DNA from 2 places in the Pseudomonas sp. G3-39 genome. Region 1 is predicted to be linked to the other one. Evidence: predicted binding sites of a transcription regulator. Region 1 holds the regulator's gene; the other holds the start of a gene.
The links. Region 1 encodes sigma-54, which starts transcription at its own class of promoters, with help from an activator protein. Its sites were predicted from a motif close to ANTGGCATNNANNTTGCTNT; they were not measured.
Positions count from the first base shown of each region.

Region 1 (7,765 bases):
ATGCCGCGCAAGGCCTGCTCGAAGGCGATTTCATGCAGCATTTCCCGGTGGATATCTTCCAGACCGGCTCCGGCACCAGCTCCAACATGAACGCCAACGAAGTGATCGCGACCCTCGCCAGCCGCCTGCTCGGCGAGCCGGTCAACCCGAACGATCACGTCAACTGCGGCCAGAGCAGCAACGACATCATTCCGACCACCATCCACGTCAGCGCGGCGTTGACCCTGCATGAGCAGCTGTTGCCGGCGCTGTTGCATCTGGTGCAGGTCATCGAAAACAAAGCCGATCAGGTGCACCACCACGTCAAAACCGGCCGTACGCACTTGATGGACGCGATGCCGGTGCGCATGAGTCAGGTGCTCAATGGCTGGGCGCAGCAGCTCAAGGCCAACATCGGTCATCTGCAGGATTTACTGCCGAGCCTGCAATCGCTGGCGCAGGGCGGTACGGCGGTCGGCACCGGGATCAATGCGCATCCGGAATTCGCCGCGCGTTTCAGCCGCCAGCTCAGCCAACTGACGAATGTGCAATTCACTCCGGGCAAGGATCTGTTCGCCCTGATCGGCTCGCAGGACACGGCCGTCGCCGTCTCTGGTCAGCTCAAAGCCACCGCCGTATCGCTGATGAAAATCGCCAACGACCTGCGCTGGATGAACTCTGGTCCGCTCGCCGGCCTTGGCGAGATCGAGCTGGAAGCCCTGCAACCGGGTTCGTCGATCATGCCGGGCAAGGTTAATCCGGTGATTCCGGAAGCTACTGCGATGGTCGCTGCGCAAGTGATCGGCAACGACTCGGTGATCACCATCGCCGGCCAGTCGGGCAATTTCGAACTGAACGTGATGCTGCCGATCATCGCCCAGAACCTGCTGAGCAGCATCGAACTGCTGGCCAATGCCAGTCGTCTGCTCGGCGACAAGGCCATCGCCAGCTTCAAGGTCAATGAGTCGCGGCTCAAGGAAGCGCTGTCGCGCAACCCGATTCTGGTCACCGCGCTCAACCCGATCATCGGCTACCAGAAAGCCGCCGAAATCGCCAAGCAGGCCTACAAGCAGGGCCGCCCGGTGATCGACGTCGCGCTGGAGCACACCGACCTGTCGCGCAGCCAACTGGAAGAGTTGCTCAACCCCGAGAAACTCACCGCTGGCGGCGTGTAAATACCGCAACCGCTTTGGAGGTTCACCATGGAGCACTGGAAACGCACGATCGAACGGGCCAATCGCTGCTTCATGCTGGGCGAGCTGATTGATGCCCGTGAAGCTTATCTGCAAGCCCTGGCCCTGGCGCAAGTGCTGTTCGAGCGCTGGGCCGATGCCGACGAAGCGGTGGCAGCCTGCGTCATCTCCCACCACAACCTCGCGGATCTGCATTTGCGCTTGAATCAGCCGGAGGAGAGCGCCGAGTACCTCTGCGCGATTCATCAACGGCTGTTGCAGACCATGCAGGACGAGCGTCTGCGCCCGGCCCTGCGGGAAGCGGCGTTGCGCCAGAGCAGCAAGACCTACGTCGAACTGCTGAATTTCATCAGCGAACACGGCGAATACCCGCGCACCCAGCGCCTGCTGCACCCGGACACCGGCAATGCACGCCGCGCCTCAGTCTCACATCACCATGGAGTCCACTGAAATGGCTTTTACCTTGCCTGCCTTGCCTTACGCCTATGATGCCCTGGAACCGCACATCGATGCGCAAACCATGGAGATCCACTACACCAAGCACCACCAGACCTACATCAACAACCTTAATGCCGCCGTCGAAGGCACTGAGTACGCCGAATGGCCGGTGGAAAAACTGGTCGCCAGTGTTCAGCAGTTGCCGGAAAAACTCCGCGCGGCGGTGATCAATCAGGGTGGCGGGCATGCCAACCATTCGCTGTTCTGGGAAGTCATGGTGCCCAACGGCGGTGGCAAGCCGGACGGCGCGCTGGCCAAGGCCATCGAGGCGCAACTGGGCGGCCTCGACAGCTTCAAGGACGCCTTTACCAAAGCCGCGTTGACCCGTTTCGGCAGTGGCTGGGCCTGGCTCAGCGTGACCCCGGAGAGAAAACTGGTCGTGGAAAGTAGCGGCAATCAGGACAGCCCGTTGATGAACGGCAACACGCCGATTCTCGGTCTGGATGTTTGGGAACACGCCTATTACCTGCGTTATCAGAACCGTCGCCCGGAATACATCAACGCGTTCTACAACGTGATCAACTGGCCGGAAGTTGCTGCGCGCTACCAGGCTGCACTGGTTTAAGTCTTCTATAAAAACAATCCAGGGCTGACTATGGGCACTGAAACACTGGCGATTGGCGGTGGGCGCATGTTTCGTTACGCGGTCGGGTCGCTGTTGCTGCTGGCGGGCATGACCCTGCTGGTCGTGCACGGGCTGGAATGGCTGGATCTGCAGTCGCGATTGTCACGCGCATTGCAGGGCGGCGCGATCTGCGCCCTCGGCACGGCGCTCGGCGCGGTGCCGGTGCTGGTGATCCGGCGTATGCCGCAGAGGCTCAGCGATACGCTACTGGGTTTCGGCGCCGGCGTGATGCTGGCGGCGACCGCGTTTTCGCTGATCGTGCCGGGTATCGCTGCTGCCGAAAGTCTGGGCCTGACACCGTGGGCCGCCAGCGGGTTGATCTGCTTCGGCATCATGCTCGGTGCATTCGGTTTGTATCTGGTGGATCTGAAACTGTCCGGCGCCTCACCGGAAATGCTCGTCGGTACCCCCGAGCACCCGGTGATTCCGCCGCGCATCTGGCTGTTCGTCTTCGCCATCATTGCTCACAACATCCCGGAAGGCATGGCGGTGGGGGTGTCCGCTGGCGGCGGCATGCCGGATGCCGACAGTCTGGCGATGGGCATCGCCTTGCAGGATGTGCCAGAGGGATTGGTGATTGCGCTGGTACTGGCGGGGGCAGGAATGTCGCGGGTCAAGGCATTCTTGATCGGCGCGGCGTCAGGACTGGTCGAACCGGTGTTTGCGCTGCTCTGTGCGTGGCTGGTCAGTCTTGCGGAGCTGTTATTGCCGTTGGGGCTGGCGCTGGCGGCGGGGGCGATGTTGCTGGTGGTGACGCACGAAGTCATTCCGGAATCGCGCCGCAATGGTCATGACAAGCTGGCCAGTCTTGGCTTGCTGATCGGGTTTTGTCTGATGATGGTGATGGATACGGCGTTGGGTTGAATATCAAAAGATCGCAGCCTGCGGCAGCTGTTGCCAAGGCTGCGATCTTCGGTGCTGGGCTGTCAGCCCCCTTCATCGAAGTAGTTGTTGATCAGCTCCACCAAAGCAACCATGGCCTCCTCAGCCTGTTCGCCTTCGGTGCTCAAATGGATCTTGGTGCCCTTGCCGGCCGCGAGCATCATCATCGCCATGATGCTTTTGCCGTCTACTGCTGTCTCGGGTGTGCGACCGACTCTTATCGTGGTCTCCGGAAACTTGCCGGCCACGCCGACGAATTTGGCCGATGCCCGGGCATGCAGACCCAATTTGTTGATGATTTCGATTTCACGAGCAGGCATCGCGGTGTGAATCCTTTAAGTGAGGTCGCGGTGGCGAACCTGGACGTTCTTCAGGGTTTTCTGCAGGGCCTGACCCAGGCGTTCGGTCAGGTAAACGGAGCGGTGATGCCCGCCGGTGCAGCCAATGGCAATGGTGACGTAGGCGCGGTTGCTCGCGGCAAAACGTGGCAGCCATTTGTACAGGTAGCCGTAGATGTCCTGGAACATCTCCTCAACCTCCGGTTGTGCAGCCAGGTACTCGGCGACCGGTGCGTCGAGACCCGATTGTGCACGCAGTTCCGGTTTCCAGTAAGGATTGGGCAGGCAGCGCACATCGAACACCAGATCCGCGTCCACCGGCATGCCGCGCTTGAAGCCGAACGACTCGACCAGAAACGCCGTACCCGGCTCCGGCTGGTTCAGCAGGCGCAGTTTGATGGTGTCACGCAACTGGTACAGATTCAGATTGGTGGTGTTGACCTTGAGGTCGGCCAGGTCGGCGATCGGGCCGAGCAGGGCGGTTTCATCTTCGATCGCTTCGGCCAGCGAGCGGTTGGCAGTGCTCAATGGATGGCGCCGGCGGGTTTCCGAGAAGCGCTTGAGCAGGGTTTCTTCGTCGGCATCCAGATACAGCACATCGCACTGGATGTGCCGGGCACGGACTTCTTCAAGCAGTTCGGGGAAACGCGACAGGTGGCTCGGCAGATTGCGTGCATCGATCGACACGGCCACCAGCGGCTGGGCCAGTTCGGTGTGAATCAGGGCGCGTTCGGCGAGTTCCGGCAGCAGACCGGCCGGCAGGTTGTCGATGCAGTAGTAGCCGTTGTCCTCAAGGACATTCAGGGCGGTACTTTTACCCGAGCCGGAGCGGCCGCTGACGATGATCAAACGCATGATTAATGACCGTTCTGCTCGCTCAGGACGACCTGATACAAGGCTTCGTTGCTCGGTGCGCTGCGCAGTTTTTCGCGCACTTCCTTGCGATCGAGCATGCTGGCGATCTGGCGCAGTAATTCCAGGTGGGCATCGGTGGCCGCTTCCGGGACCAGCAGTACAAACAGCAGGTCGACCGGTGCGCCGTCGATGGCATCGAAATCGATGGGGGCATCAAGGTGCATCAACGCGCTGATAGGCGCTTCGCAGCCTTTGAGGCGACAGTGGGGAATGGCGATGCCGTTGCCGAAACCGGTGGATCCGAGTTTCTCACGGGCTACCAGGCTCTCGAAAACATCCTGCATGGCCAGATCCGGCACTTCTTTATGGATGAGGTTGGCAATCTGTTCGAGGGCTTTCTTTTTACTGCCGCCCGGCACGTTCACCAGGGAACGGCCGGGGGTCAGGATACTTTCAAGTCGGATCATGGGTTGGGAGTGTTAACGACCTGTCGCGCCCTGAAGGAGGCTCTGGGTCTTTTCCTTATGCTTTTTGAGTTGGCGATCCAGCTTGTCGGTCAGTGAGTCGATCGCAGCGTACATGTCGGTATCTTCTGCGTTGGCGACCACTTCGCTGCCGGGTATATGCAAGGTGGCTTCGATTTTCTGCTTGAGCTTTTCGACGCACATCGTGACTTGCACGTTGGTGATCTTGTCGAAATGGCGCTCCAATCGTTCGAGTTTCTCGTTGATGTAGGTGCGCAGAGGTTCGGTCACTTCCAGTTGGTGTCCACTGATGTTGACTTGCATACAGCTTCTCCTTCGTTGCCAGTGCATAAAGCGGCAGGCCGAAAAGCCTGCCACTGGAACGCTGTAACGTGGCTTACATCAACCGCTTGCGTTCGCTCGAAGGCGCGATCCCGAGGGATTCGCGGTACTTGGCGACGGTGCGGCGAGCCACCTGAATGCCTTGTGCCTCCAGTAAACCAGCGATCTTGCTGTCACTCAACGGCTTTTTCTGATTTTCCGCCGCAACCAGTTTTTTGATGATCGCGCGGATCGCTGTCGACGAGCATTCACCGCCTTCGGAGGTGCTGACGTGGCTGGAGAAAAAGTATTTCAGTTCATAAATACCGCGCGGGGTATGCATGAATTTCTGCGTGGTGACCCGGGAAATCGTCGATTCGTGCATGCCGACCGCCTCGGCGATGTCATGCAGGACCAACGGCTTCATGGCTTCATCGCCATACTCCAGGAAGCCGCGCTGATGCTCGACGATCTGGGTGGCCACCTTCATCAGGGTTTCGTTGCGGCTTTGCAGGCTCTTGATGAACCAGCGTGCCTCTTGCAACTGGTTGCGCATGAAGGTGTTGTCGGCGCTGGTGTCGGCGCGACGGACGAAACCGGCGTACTGCGCGTTGACCCGCAGACGGGGCACTGACTCCTGATTCAGCTCGACCAGCCAGCGTTCGTTATCCTTGCGCACAATGACGTCGGGCACCACGTACTCGGCTTCGGTCGATTCGATCTGCGAGCCCGGACGCGGATTGAGGCTTTGCACCAGTTCGATGACCTGACGCAACTCGTCTTCCTTGAGCTTCATACGCCGCATCAACTGACTGTAGTCGCGACTGCCGAGCAGATCGATGTAATCGCTGACCAGACGTTTGGCTTCGTTGAGCCACGGGGTCTTGGCCGGGAGCTGACGCAGTTGCAGCAGCAGGCATTCGCCGAGGTTGCGCGCCCCGATACCGGCCGGTTCGAACTGCTGAATGCGGTGCAGAACGGCTTCGATCTCGTCCAGCTCGATGTCGAGCTCCGGATCAAAGGCGTCGAGAATTTCTTCGAGGGTTTCGTCCAGGTAGCCCTGATTGTTGATGCAATCGATCAGGGTCACGGCGATCAGGCGGTCGGTGTCGGACATCGGCGCCAGGTTCAATTGCCACAGCAGATGGCTTTGCAGGCTTTCGCCGGCGGACGTGCGGGTGGTGAAGTCCCACTCGTCGTCATCGCTGCTGGGCAGGCTGCTGGCGCTGGTCTGGTAGACGTCTTCCCAGGCGGTATCAACGGGCAGTTCGTTAGGAATGCGCTCGTTCCATTCGCCATCTTCCAGATTGTCCACCGTCGGGGCGGCTTCCTGATAGGACGGTTCCTGAATGTCGGTGTTGGGTTTTTGTTCGGCGTTGTCGGCCAAAGGATCGGTATTGTCGAAGTCGTCGCCTTCTTCCTGGCGTTCGAGCATCGGATTGGATTCCAGGGCCTCCTGGATTTCCTGTTGCAGGTCCAGGGTCGACAATTGGAGCAGGCGGATGGCCTGTTGCAGCTGCGGTGTCATCGTCAGCTGCTGGCCCATTCTCAAGACTAGCGATGGTTTCATGGCAGGGGCTTAACACCTTATTCGCCGGCGCGCATGCGCCATCCACTACAGGGCGCCGGAGCGCCAAACTTAAGCAAATTATATGCCTGAAACTGTCGTGTTTGCCTAGAGCGCTGTAACAATAAAAGCGTATAAAACTTTGTTGACGCATCGCGTCGGAGCACGGTGAACATCTTTGAGGCGTCGTGTCTGCCTAGAGCGCTGTAACAATAAAAGCGTATAAAAGCCTGCTTCATCGATACAGCACCCGGAGGCTGGCCAAGTGCCTTGGTGCTTACAGGCGGAACTCGTGGCCCAGATACACTTCCTTCACCAGATCGTTGGCAAGGATGGTCGCCGCATCGCCTTCCGCGATCAGTTGACCGTCGTTGACGATGTAGGCGGTTTCGCAGATATCCAGGGTCTCACGCACGTTGTGGTCGGTGATAAGAACACCGATGCCCTTGGCCTTGAGGTGATGGATGATCTGCTTGATGTCGCCGACCGAGATCGGGTCGACACCGGCGAACGGTTCGTCGAGCAGGATGAATTTCGGTGCGGTCGCCAGGGCGCGGGCGATTTCCACCCGGCGGCGTTCACCACCGGACAGGCTCATGCCGAGGTTGTCGCGGATGTGGCTGATGTGGAATTCCTGCAGCAGGCTTTCCAGTTCCTTGCGACGACCGGCCTTGTCGAGTTCCGTGCGGGTTTCGAGGATGGCCATGATGTTATCGGCCACCGACAGTTTGCGGAAGATCGACGCTTCTTGCGGCAGATAGCCGATACCGGCCTTGGCACGGCCGTGCATCGGCTGATGGCTGACGTCCAGATCATCGATCAGTACGCGACCCTGATCGGCCTGCACCAGACCGACGATCATGTAGAAGCAGGTGGTCTTGCCGGCGCCGTTCGGGCCGAGCAGGCCAACGATCTGGCCGCTGTCGATCGACAGGCTGACGTCGCGCACAACCTGGCGGCTTTTATAGGCCTTGGCCAGGTGTTGAGCTTTCAGAGTTGCCATTACTGGGTTTTCTCGTCGGTTTTCTTCTTCGGCTGGATCA
Region 1 covers NZ_CP186497.1:889,912-897,676, forward strand. Annotated here, with positions in the region: gene ACOYXG_RS03875 (class II fumarate hydratase) at 1-1,154, shown strand, start outside; gene ACOYXG_RS03880 (hypothetical protein) at 1,182-1,622, shown strand; gene ACOYXG_RS03885 (superoxide dismutase) at 1,624-2,235, shown strand; gene ACOYXG_RS03890 (ZIP family metal transporter) at 2,266-3,159, shown strand; gene ACOYXG_RS03895 (HPr family phosphocarrier protein) at 3,222-3,497, opposite strand; gene rapZ (RNase adapter RapZ) at 3,513-4,370, opposite strand; gene ptsN (PTS IIA-like nitrogen regulatory protein PtsN) at 4,373-4,837, opposite strand; gene hpf (ribosome hibernation-promoting factor, HPF/YfiA family) at 4,850-5,158, opposite strand; gene ACOYXG_RS03915 (RNA polymerase factor sigma-54) at 5,232-6,725, opposite strand; gene lptB (LPS export ABC transporter ATP-binding protein) at 7,000-7,725, opposite strand; gene lptA (lipopolysaccharide transport periplasmic protein LptA) at 7,725-7,765, opposite strand, start outside.

Region 2 (7,765 bases), 1.3 Mb from region 1:
CTCGGCCACCACCGCTGCCGCACTGGCACTGTCCTCGCCCGGCTTCACTGCCGGATTCAACGCCGTCGCTTCCCGCGCCACCGTCAGGTGCAGATCAATCCGATCCAGCAACGGCCCCGATAGCTTGTTGCGGTAGCGCTGCACCATGTCCGGTGTACACGAGCACTTGCCGCTCGGCTCGCCAAGATATCCACAGGGACACGGATTCATTGCCGCCACCAACTGGAAACGCGCGGGAAAGCGTACGCGATCCTTGGCTCGGGCAATTACGATATGCCCGGATTCCAGCGGCTCGCGCAGCACCTCCAGTACCTTACGATCGAACTCCGGCAGCTCATCGAGAAACAGTACGCCATGGTGGGCGAGGGTGATCTCGCCGGGTTGCGGTTTCGAGCTGCCACCGACCAGTGCCGGCCCGGAGGCCGAGTGGTGCGGCTGGCGAAACGGCCGCTGTGGCCAATGAGTCAGTGGCACGCCGCTGGCGACCGATTGAATCGCTGCCACTTCTAGCGCCTCGCATTCGGATAGCGGCGGCAGCAGCCCGGGCAAGCGACTTGCCAACAAGGTCTTGCCGGTTCCCGGTGGCCCACTGAACAACAGGTTGTGCGCGCCTGCCGCCGCAATCAGCAGCGCCCGTTTCGCGGCCATCTGCCCTTGTACTTCGTTGAGGTCGGGATAAGGTTTCGCCGCATGGATCAGCCCGTCCGAGACATAAGGCTCGACCGGCGTATGCCCGTTGAAATGCGCCACCGCTTCCAGCAGATGATCCACCGCAAACACCTTCAAACCCGAGGCCAGGCACGCTTCTTCGGCATTCGCCCGCGGCACCACCAGTGCCCGCCCGGCCTTGCGCGCCGCGAGCGCCGCCGGCAACACCCCGCGTACCGGCCGCACAGCGCCGGACAACGCCAATTCACCCAGGCATTCCACATCATCCAGCGTCAGACACGGCACCTGCACACTCGCCGACAGAATCCCCAGGGCAATCGCCAGATCAAAGCGCCCGCCATCCTTGGGCAAGTCCGCCGGCGCCAGATTCAAGGTGATCCGCCGCGCCGGAAACTGCAGCCCGGAATTGATGATCGCGCTGCGCACCCGATCCTTGCTCTCCTTCACCGCCGCTTCGGGCAGGCCAACCATGGTCAGCGACGGCAGACCGTTGGCCAGATGGACTTCGACGGTAACGGCGGGAGCATCCACGCCAATCTGGGCGCGACTGTGGACGATGGAGAGGGACATGGTCGTTCCTTGAGCTGAATCGGGGAGCCGCTTCCTGCGGGTTTTTGAAGGTTAGTTGGGGAAGGGCGATCAGGCGGGGGCGAACTTTCACTGGATGTTGCGGGAAAGTGGTCAACAAATTTCGAGGCGAAAAAAAACCGCCTTGAGGAGACGGTTTTCATTTTGCAGGCTTCGGTGAGGCCAAGGCCTGCGTATCCTTTGCGGACACACTCACGTGCGATCAGGTTATGCATGTTTGCTCATTGGCGCAAGTATCAGATGGGCTTGAAAGGGGGGCAACGGTCCCGTTGATAGTGCCTCATAACGACTTGATACAAGTTGTTTAAATCGCTTTCTAAGGGCTGTCATAAAGTCCGCAATGACGATGCCCACTCATGGGGTATTCGCGAAGTGTGGCCGGGAGCGCAAAGACTTCATGTTCCTCGACACGGTGTGAGACCCGTGCCGGTACAGTATTTGAGGAACCCACACCCGGCCGCCTTAGCGGACATACTCACGTGTAGTCCCGAAGGTGTTCGTACGCCGGAAAGTGCATCGGAGGTTTGGCCCCACGCAAGGAGGGCCAAAGTATGTCTAAGTTTCTTAAACATATGTGGCGCCTCGTCAGAATCGCGTTATGGGCTTTTCGCCTGTACGAGTTTCTGCGAGACCGTTGGAATAATTCGTTGTAGAGGATTGATCTGACGGAAACCGCTCCTGCCTAGGCAGGAGCGGTTTAATTTCTTTCGCAAACTTCAAGGCACTTTGGCTCAGGGTCTGCAGACTTACTCGGCCGGCGGCGTCAGCTTGGCTTCCATCTCGGCGACTTTGGCCTCAAGGCTTTCGAGGCGAGCACGAGTGCGGGCCAGTACGACCATCTGACTATCAAACTCTTCACGGCTCACCAAATCGAGTTTGCTGAACGCACTCTGCAGCAGCATCTTGAACTGGCTTTCGATTTCGGCTTTCGGCAGCGGGGTGTCGCCGCTGAACAGGCGGGAGGCGGTGCCGCTCAGGGCGTCGAGGAAGTCTTTGGGCGCGAGCATGGAATGTGTCCTGTAAACAGTGGCGGGCAGTGTATCACGCAGTGTCTATAGTCATTGACGCAGGCACGGATGCACGCTTTTCGCGCAAGCAGACGGACGGCAACGCACCGTTGTTGTGCGTAACCGTCGGGGCTTTTTTGCGCGGGCGCCTGTGGCAGCGGCCAAGGGCTTGAAATCAGAGGAATTTGGCGAGATGGCAAGCTTTCTGCTTAGTCGGTAGTGACCCATGCACTGATGCAGTCGCTGTGACGAATGCAGTGCGGCAGGCGGGACGGGGAGTTTCGCCGGCAGCGGTTAGCTGGCGTCAGTCGGGCAGGTAAGGCCGACGATGCGTTACAAAGCCAGGCACTGCGCTTAGACTTGAGTCGGGTTTGTTTTCCTGGGGCAAGTCCACCAATTCGGGAGAGAGTTTCATGAAGCTAGTCACTGCCATCATCAAGCCGTTCAAGTTGGACGACGTGCGCGAGTCGCTGTCCGAAATCGGCGTGCAGGGCATTACCGTTACTGAAGTCAAAGGCTTCGGCCGGCAGAAGGGTCACACCGAGCTGTATCGCGGCGCGGAGTATGTGGTCGATTTTCTGCCCAAGGTGAAAATCGACGTGGCCATCGACGACAAGGATCTGGATCGGGTTATCGAGGCGATAACCAAAGCGGCCAACACCGGCAAGATCGGTGACGGCAAGATCTTCGTGGTCAATCTGGAACAGGCGATCCGCATCCGTACCGGCGAAACCGATACCGACGCGATTTAAGCCGCCACAAACCCCAACGCCCCAGGAGAAAACAATATGACTCTGCGTAAATTCGCAGGGCTAGGAGCCCTGTTGTCCATCGTAATGCCCGGCCTTGCAATGGCGGCAGACGAAGTGGCGGCCCCGGTCCTCAATTCCGGCGACACTGCCTGGATGCTCACCTCGACAGCCCTCGTGCTGTTCATGACCATCCCGGGCCTGGCGCTGTTTTACGGCGGCATGGTTCGCTCGAAAAACATTCTTTCCGTGATGATGCAGTGCTTCGCCATTACCGGTCTGATCAGCATCCTGTGGGTCATTTATGGCTACAGCATTGCGTTCGACACCACCGGCATGGAGCAGGGCGTCGTCAACTTCAACTCGTTCTTCGGCGGCATGGGCAAGGCGTTCCTCGCCGGTGTCACGCCTTCGAGCCTGACCGGCCCTGCGGCGCTGTTCCCCGAGGCGGTGTTCATCACCTTCCAGATGACCTTCGCGATCATCACCCCGGCGCTGATTGTCGGTGCGTTCGCCGAGCGGATGAAATTCTCCGCGATGCTGATTTTCATGGGCATCTGGTTCACCCTCGTCTATGCACCGATCGCGCACATGGTCTGGTCCGGTAACGGCGGCCTGATGTGGGACTGGGGCGTACTCGACTTCGCGGGCGGCACAGTGGTGCACATCAACGCCGGTGTGGCCGGTCTGATTGCCTGCCTGGTATTGGGCAAGCGCAAAGGTTTCCCGACCACCCCGATGGCACCGCACAACCTCGGTTACACCCTGATGGGTGCAGCGATGTTGTGGGTTGGCTGGTTCGGCTTCAACGCCGGTTCCGCCGCAGCCGCCAACGGCACCGCCGGCATGGCGATGCTGGTCACTCAGATTGCAACAGCAGCAGCGGCTCTGGGCTGGATGTTCGCGGAGTGGATCACTCACGGCAAGCCAAGCGCACTGGGCATCGCCTCGGGTGTGGTTGCCGGTCTGGTGGCAATCACTCCGGCGGCCGGCACTGTGGGCCCGATGGGTGCACTGGTGATCGGTCTGGCGGCAGGTGTGGTGTGCTTCTTCTGCGCCACCACGCTGAAACGCAAACTCGGCTATGACGACTCTCTGGACGCGTTCGGCGTACACGGTATCGGCGGTATCCTCGGTGCGATCCTCACCGGTGTGTTCGCTGCACCGTCGCTGGGTGGCTTCGGCACCGTCACCGACATCGCCGCTCAAGTGTGGATTCAGTGCAAAGGTGTCGGCTTCACGGTGATCTACACCGCGATCGTCACCTTCATCATCCTCAAGGTCCTGGACGCCGTGATGGGTCTGCGTGTGACCGAGGAAGAAGAGTCGGTGGGTCTCGATCTGGCACAACACAACGAACGCGGCTACAACCTGTAAGTTCGCGCATTAAAAAACTTGCCCGGTTCGCCGGGCATTTTTTTGTCTGGAATTTGTCATTGAAAGGAAGGCTGAAAGGATTTTTCGTACGGCTTTGGTCGTGTTTACGGCGGGCATTTTTCTGCGGCCAATCGCTTACATCATTGCAGGAATATTAGGGCCTTTGTTTTTTCCCAGAGCGCGCTAGAATGCGCCCCGAACGTGCGGAGAACTGTATGTGGCAACAGACTCTGATAACCCTGCGGGCACGGCCCCGGGGCTTTCATCTGGTAACGGACGAGTTACTCGCCGGCCTGCCTGAACTCAAGGCGTGCCGGGTCGGTCTGTTGCATTTGTGGCTGCAGCACACCTCGGCGTCGTTGACCATCAACGAGAACGCCGATCCGGCGGTCCGTCGCGACTTCGAACGATTTTTCAATCGTCTGATCCCACAAGGAACAGACGGCTATGAGCATAACGACGAAGGCCTGGACGACCTCCCGGCGCACTTCAAGGCCAGCGTACTTGGCTGTCAGATCAGTCTGCCGGTTTCGGCAGGGCGACTGGCACTGGGCACCTGGCAAGGTGTTTATCTGGGCGAGCACCGTGATCATGGCGGTGCCCGTAAAGTCCTCGCCACCCTGCACGGTGAAGGGGCGTAAACCGTTGGTCACCCGCGGTTACCGATTTTTTTCCGGCGACTTTCGACAGTCGCCAAAGCTGGTCTATAACTAATCTGCTTTTCGCAAGTCATGAGGTAGAACATGAGCGACGATGATCTGGAAAACGACGACCTCGAAGTAGGCGACGAAGACGAGGCCGAGGACGGTCTGGAAGCAGCAGCGGAAGACGTTGCTGAAGACGATGGCGGTGACGATACGCCGGCCCCGGCTGCCAAAGGCAAAGCCAAGGCTGCGGTGTCGGTCGACGAGTTGCCGAGCATCGAAGCCAAGAACAAGGAGCGCGACGCCCTGGCCAAGGCCATGGAAGAATTCCTTGCGCGCGGCGGCAAGGTGCAGGAAGTGGAGGCCAACGTGGTCGCCGATCCGCCCAAGAAGCCGGACAACAAGTACGGCAGCCGCCCTATCTGAGGCGTGCTACCTGCTTGCTGAAAAAGCCCGCCGTCGCTGCGGGCTTTTTCATGCCTGAAACAAAGAGGTCATGGATACACGCAACCCCCTGTGGGAGCGGGCTTGCTCGCGAAGGCGGTGTGTCATTCAAATTGTATGTCGACTGACACGGCCTCTTCGCGAGCAAGCCCGCTCCCACAGGGGGTTACGTCAGGTGGAGAGGGCATTCCAGCGTGCGAGCACGGCTGGCAAATCGGTCAGGCTGCGGATTTCAGCATCCGGCAGTCGCTCGGCTTCCCAGACCTTGCCCGTCGGGTTGAACCAGACGGCACGCATGCCCGCTTGTTGCGCCCCGGCAATGTCATCGCCCGGATGATCGCCGATATGTACGGCGGTTTCGGCTGTGGCGCCACCACGCTGCAACGCCTCGTGAAACAGCCGCACATCCGGCTTGGCGATACCGATATCTTCGGCGCACAAGGCAAACTTGAAGTAATCCGCCAGGCCCAGCCGACGCACGTCGGCGTTGCCGTTGGTGACCACGCCGAGTGCGTAATGGTTGGCGAGGATTTCCAAAGTCGGTTCGACCTCCGGGAACACCTCGATCTGATGCCGCGCATGCAGGAACACTTCAAAGCTTTTGTCGGCCAGATCCGCAGCTTCGCCGTGGGCGTACCCGGCTTCTTCCAGCGCGTGGAACAGCACGCGCCTGCGCAACGCACTGATGCGGTGCTTGAGGCCCGGTTCGCTGGCCAGTACCCGCTCACGAATCCCCCACAAATGCTCCACCGGCACTGCGCCCAGGTTCGGTGCGTGTTCGCTCAGCCATTCGCGCAATACCGCTTCGGCACTGACGATCACCGGGGCGGTGTCCCACAGGGTGTCGTCAAGGTCGAAGGTGATCAACTGGATGCTCATGAATCGTCGCCTTTGCTGCGTTTGGCCCGTGGATGGGCGCTGTCGTAGACCGCCGCCAGGTGCTGGAAGTCCAGGTGGGTGTAGATCTGCGTGGTCTTGATGTCCGAGTGGCCGAGCAATTCCTGCACCGCGCGCAGGTCCTGTGAGGATTCCAGCAAGTGGCTGGCAAAGGAATGCCGCAGCATGTGCGGGTGCAGGTTCTGCCCCAGTTCGCGCTCGCCGGCCAGTTTCACCCGCACCTGAATCGCCCGTGGGCCGAGGCGGCGGCCTTGCTGGCTGACGAACACGGCGTCGTCGGCCGGGTTGGTCATGGCCCGCAGCGGCAGCCATTGCTCCAGTGCTCCGCGGGCCTTTTTGCCGACCGGCAGCAGGCGGGTCTTACTGCCCTTGCCGAGCACCTGAACCATGCCGGCGGCCAGATCCAGCTGATCGAGATTGAGCCCGGTCAGCTCGGACAGGCGCAGGCCCGAGGAATAGAACAATTCGAGAATCGCCTGATCGCGACGGGCCAGAAAGTCGTCCTCGACCGCGCCTTCAAGCAGTTGCAATGCGCGGTCGGTGTCGAGGGTTTTCGGCAGGCGCCGTTCGCCTTTCGGCGGCGCCAGACCGGTCGCCGGGTCGTGGTCGCACAGACCTTCGCGATTCAGATAGTGATAGAGCCCGCGCACCGCTGAAAGCAATCGGGCGAGACTGCGTGACGACTGACCCTGCGCATGCAGGCGGGCGATCAGGCTGCGCAGACGCTGAATATCCAGCGCCGCCCAACTGCCGATGTTCTGCTTGATGCACCAGCCGAGGACTTTATCGAGGTCGCGGCGATAGGCCGACAGGGTGTGCGGCGACACCTGTCGCTCACTGCGCAGGTGTTCGCAGTAAGCGTCCAGTTGTCGTTCCATGCTCAGCGTACCGAGCGCAGGGGGCTGTTGACCCGTGGCAGCACGCGGCCCATGACTTCGGCGATGTAGCTGAGGAACAGCGTGCCGACCGAGCTCTTGTAGTGCTGCGGATCACGGCTGGCGATCGCCAGAATGCCGTGGATGCCTTGATGGCTGACCGCGACTACCGCGGTGGAGCCGATCTGCTTGCGCTGTTCTTCGCCGAACAGGAAGTCCAGCTCATGTTCTCGCAGAGTGCCGCTGACGCTCTTGCCTTCGGTGAGCAGACCGCCGATCGCGGTTTGCGCGTCGGCATGAGTCACCCAGCGGCCAACCGGTGCCGGGTTGTCGCCGAGCAGGATCAGGCTGACAAAGGGCACCTGAAAGTCCTGGCGCAGGCTGTCTTCGACGCTGATCACCACGTCTTCCAGACTGGCCGCGTCCATCAGCGACAGGATCAGGCGGCGGGTCTTGTCGAACAGCCGGTCATTGTCGCGGGCGACGTCCATCAACTGCGAGAGACGATGACGCAT
Region 2 covers NZ_CP186497.1:5,750,531-5,758,295, reverse strand. Annotated here, with positions in the region: gene ACOYXG_RS26075 (YifB family Mg chelatase-like AAA ATPase) at 1-1,239, opposite strand, end outside; gene ACOYXG_RS26070 (accessory factor UbiK family protein) at 2,004-2,264, opposite strand; gene glnK (P-II family nitrogen regulator) at 2,678-3,016, shown strand; gene ACOYXG_RS26060 (ammonium transporter) at 3,053-4,390, shown strand; gene ACOYXG_RS26055 (secondary thiamine-phosphate synthase enzyme YjbQ) at 4,606-5,031, shown strand; gene sutA (transcriptional regulator SutA) at 5,134-5,460, shown strand; gene ACOYXG_RS26045 (HAD family hydrolase) at 5,650-6,357, opposite strand; gene xerC (tyrosine recombinase XerC) at 6,354-7,253, opposite strand; gene ACOYXG_RS26035 (DUF484 family protein) at 7,256-7,765, opposite strand, start outside.
Region 2: the regulator sigma-54 is predicted to act here: its motif matches at 2,457-2,476, upstream of glnK (P-II family nitrogen regulator).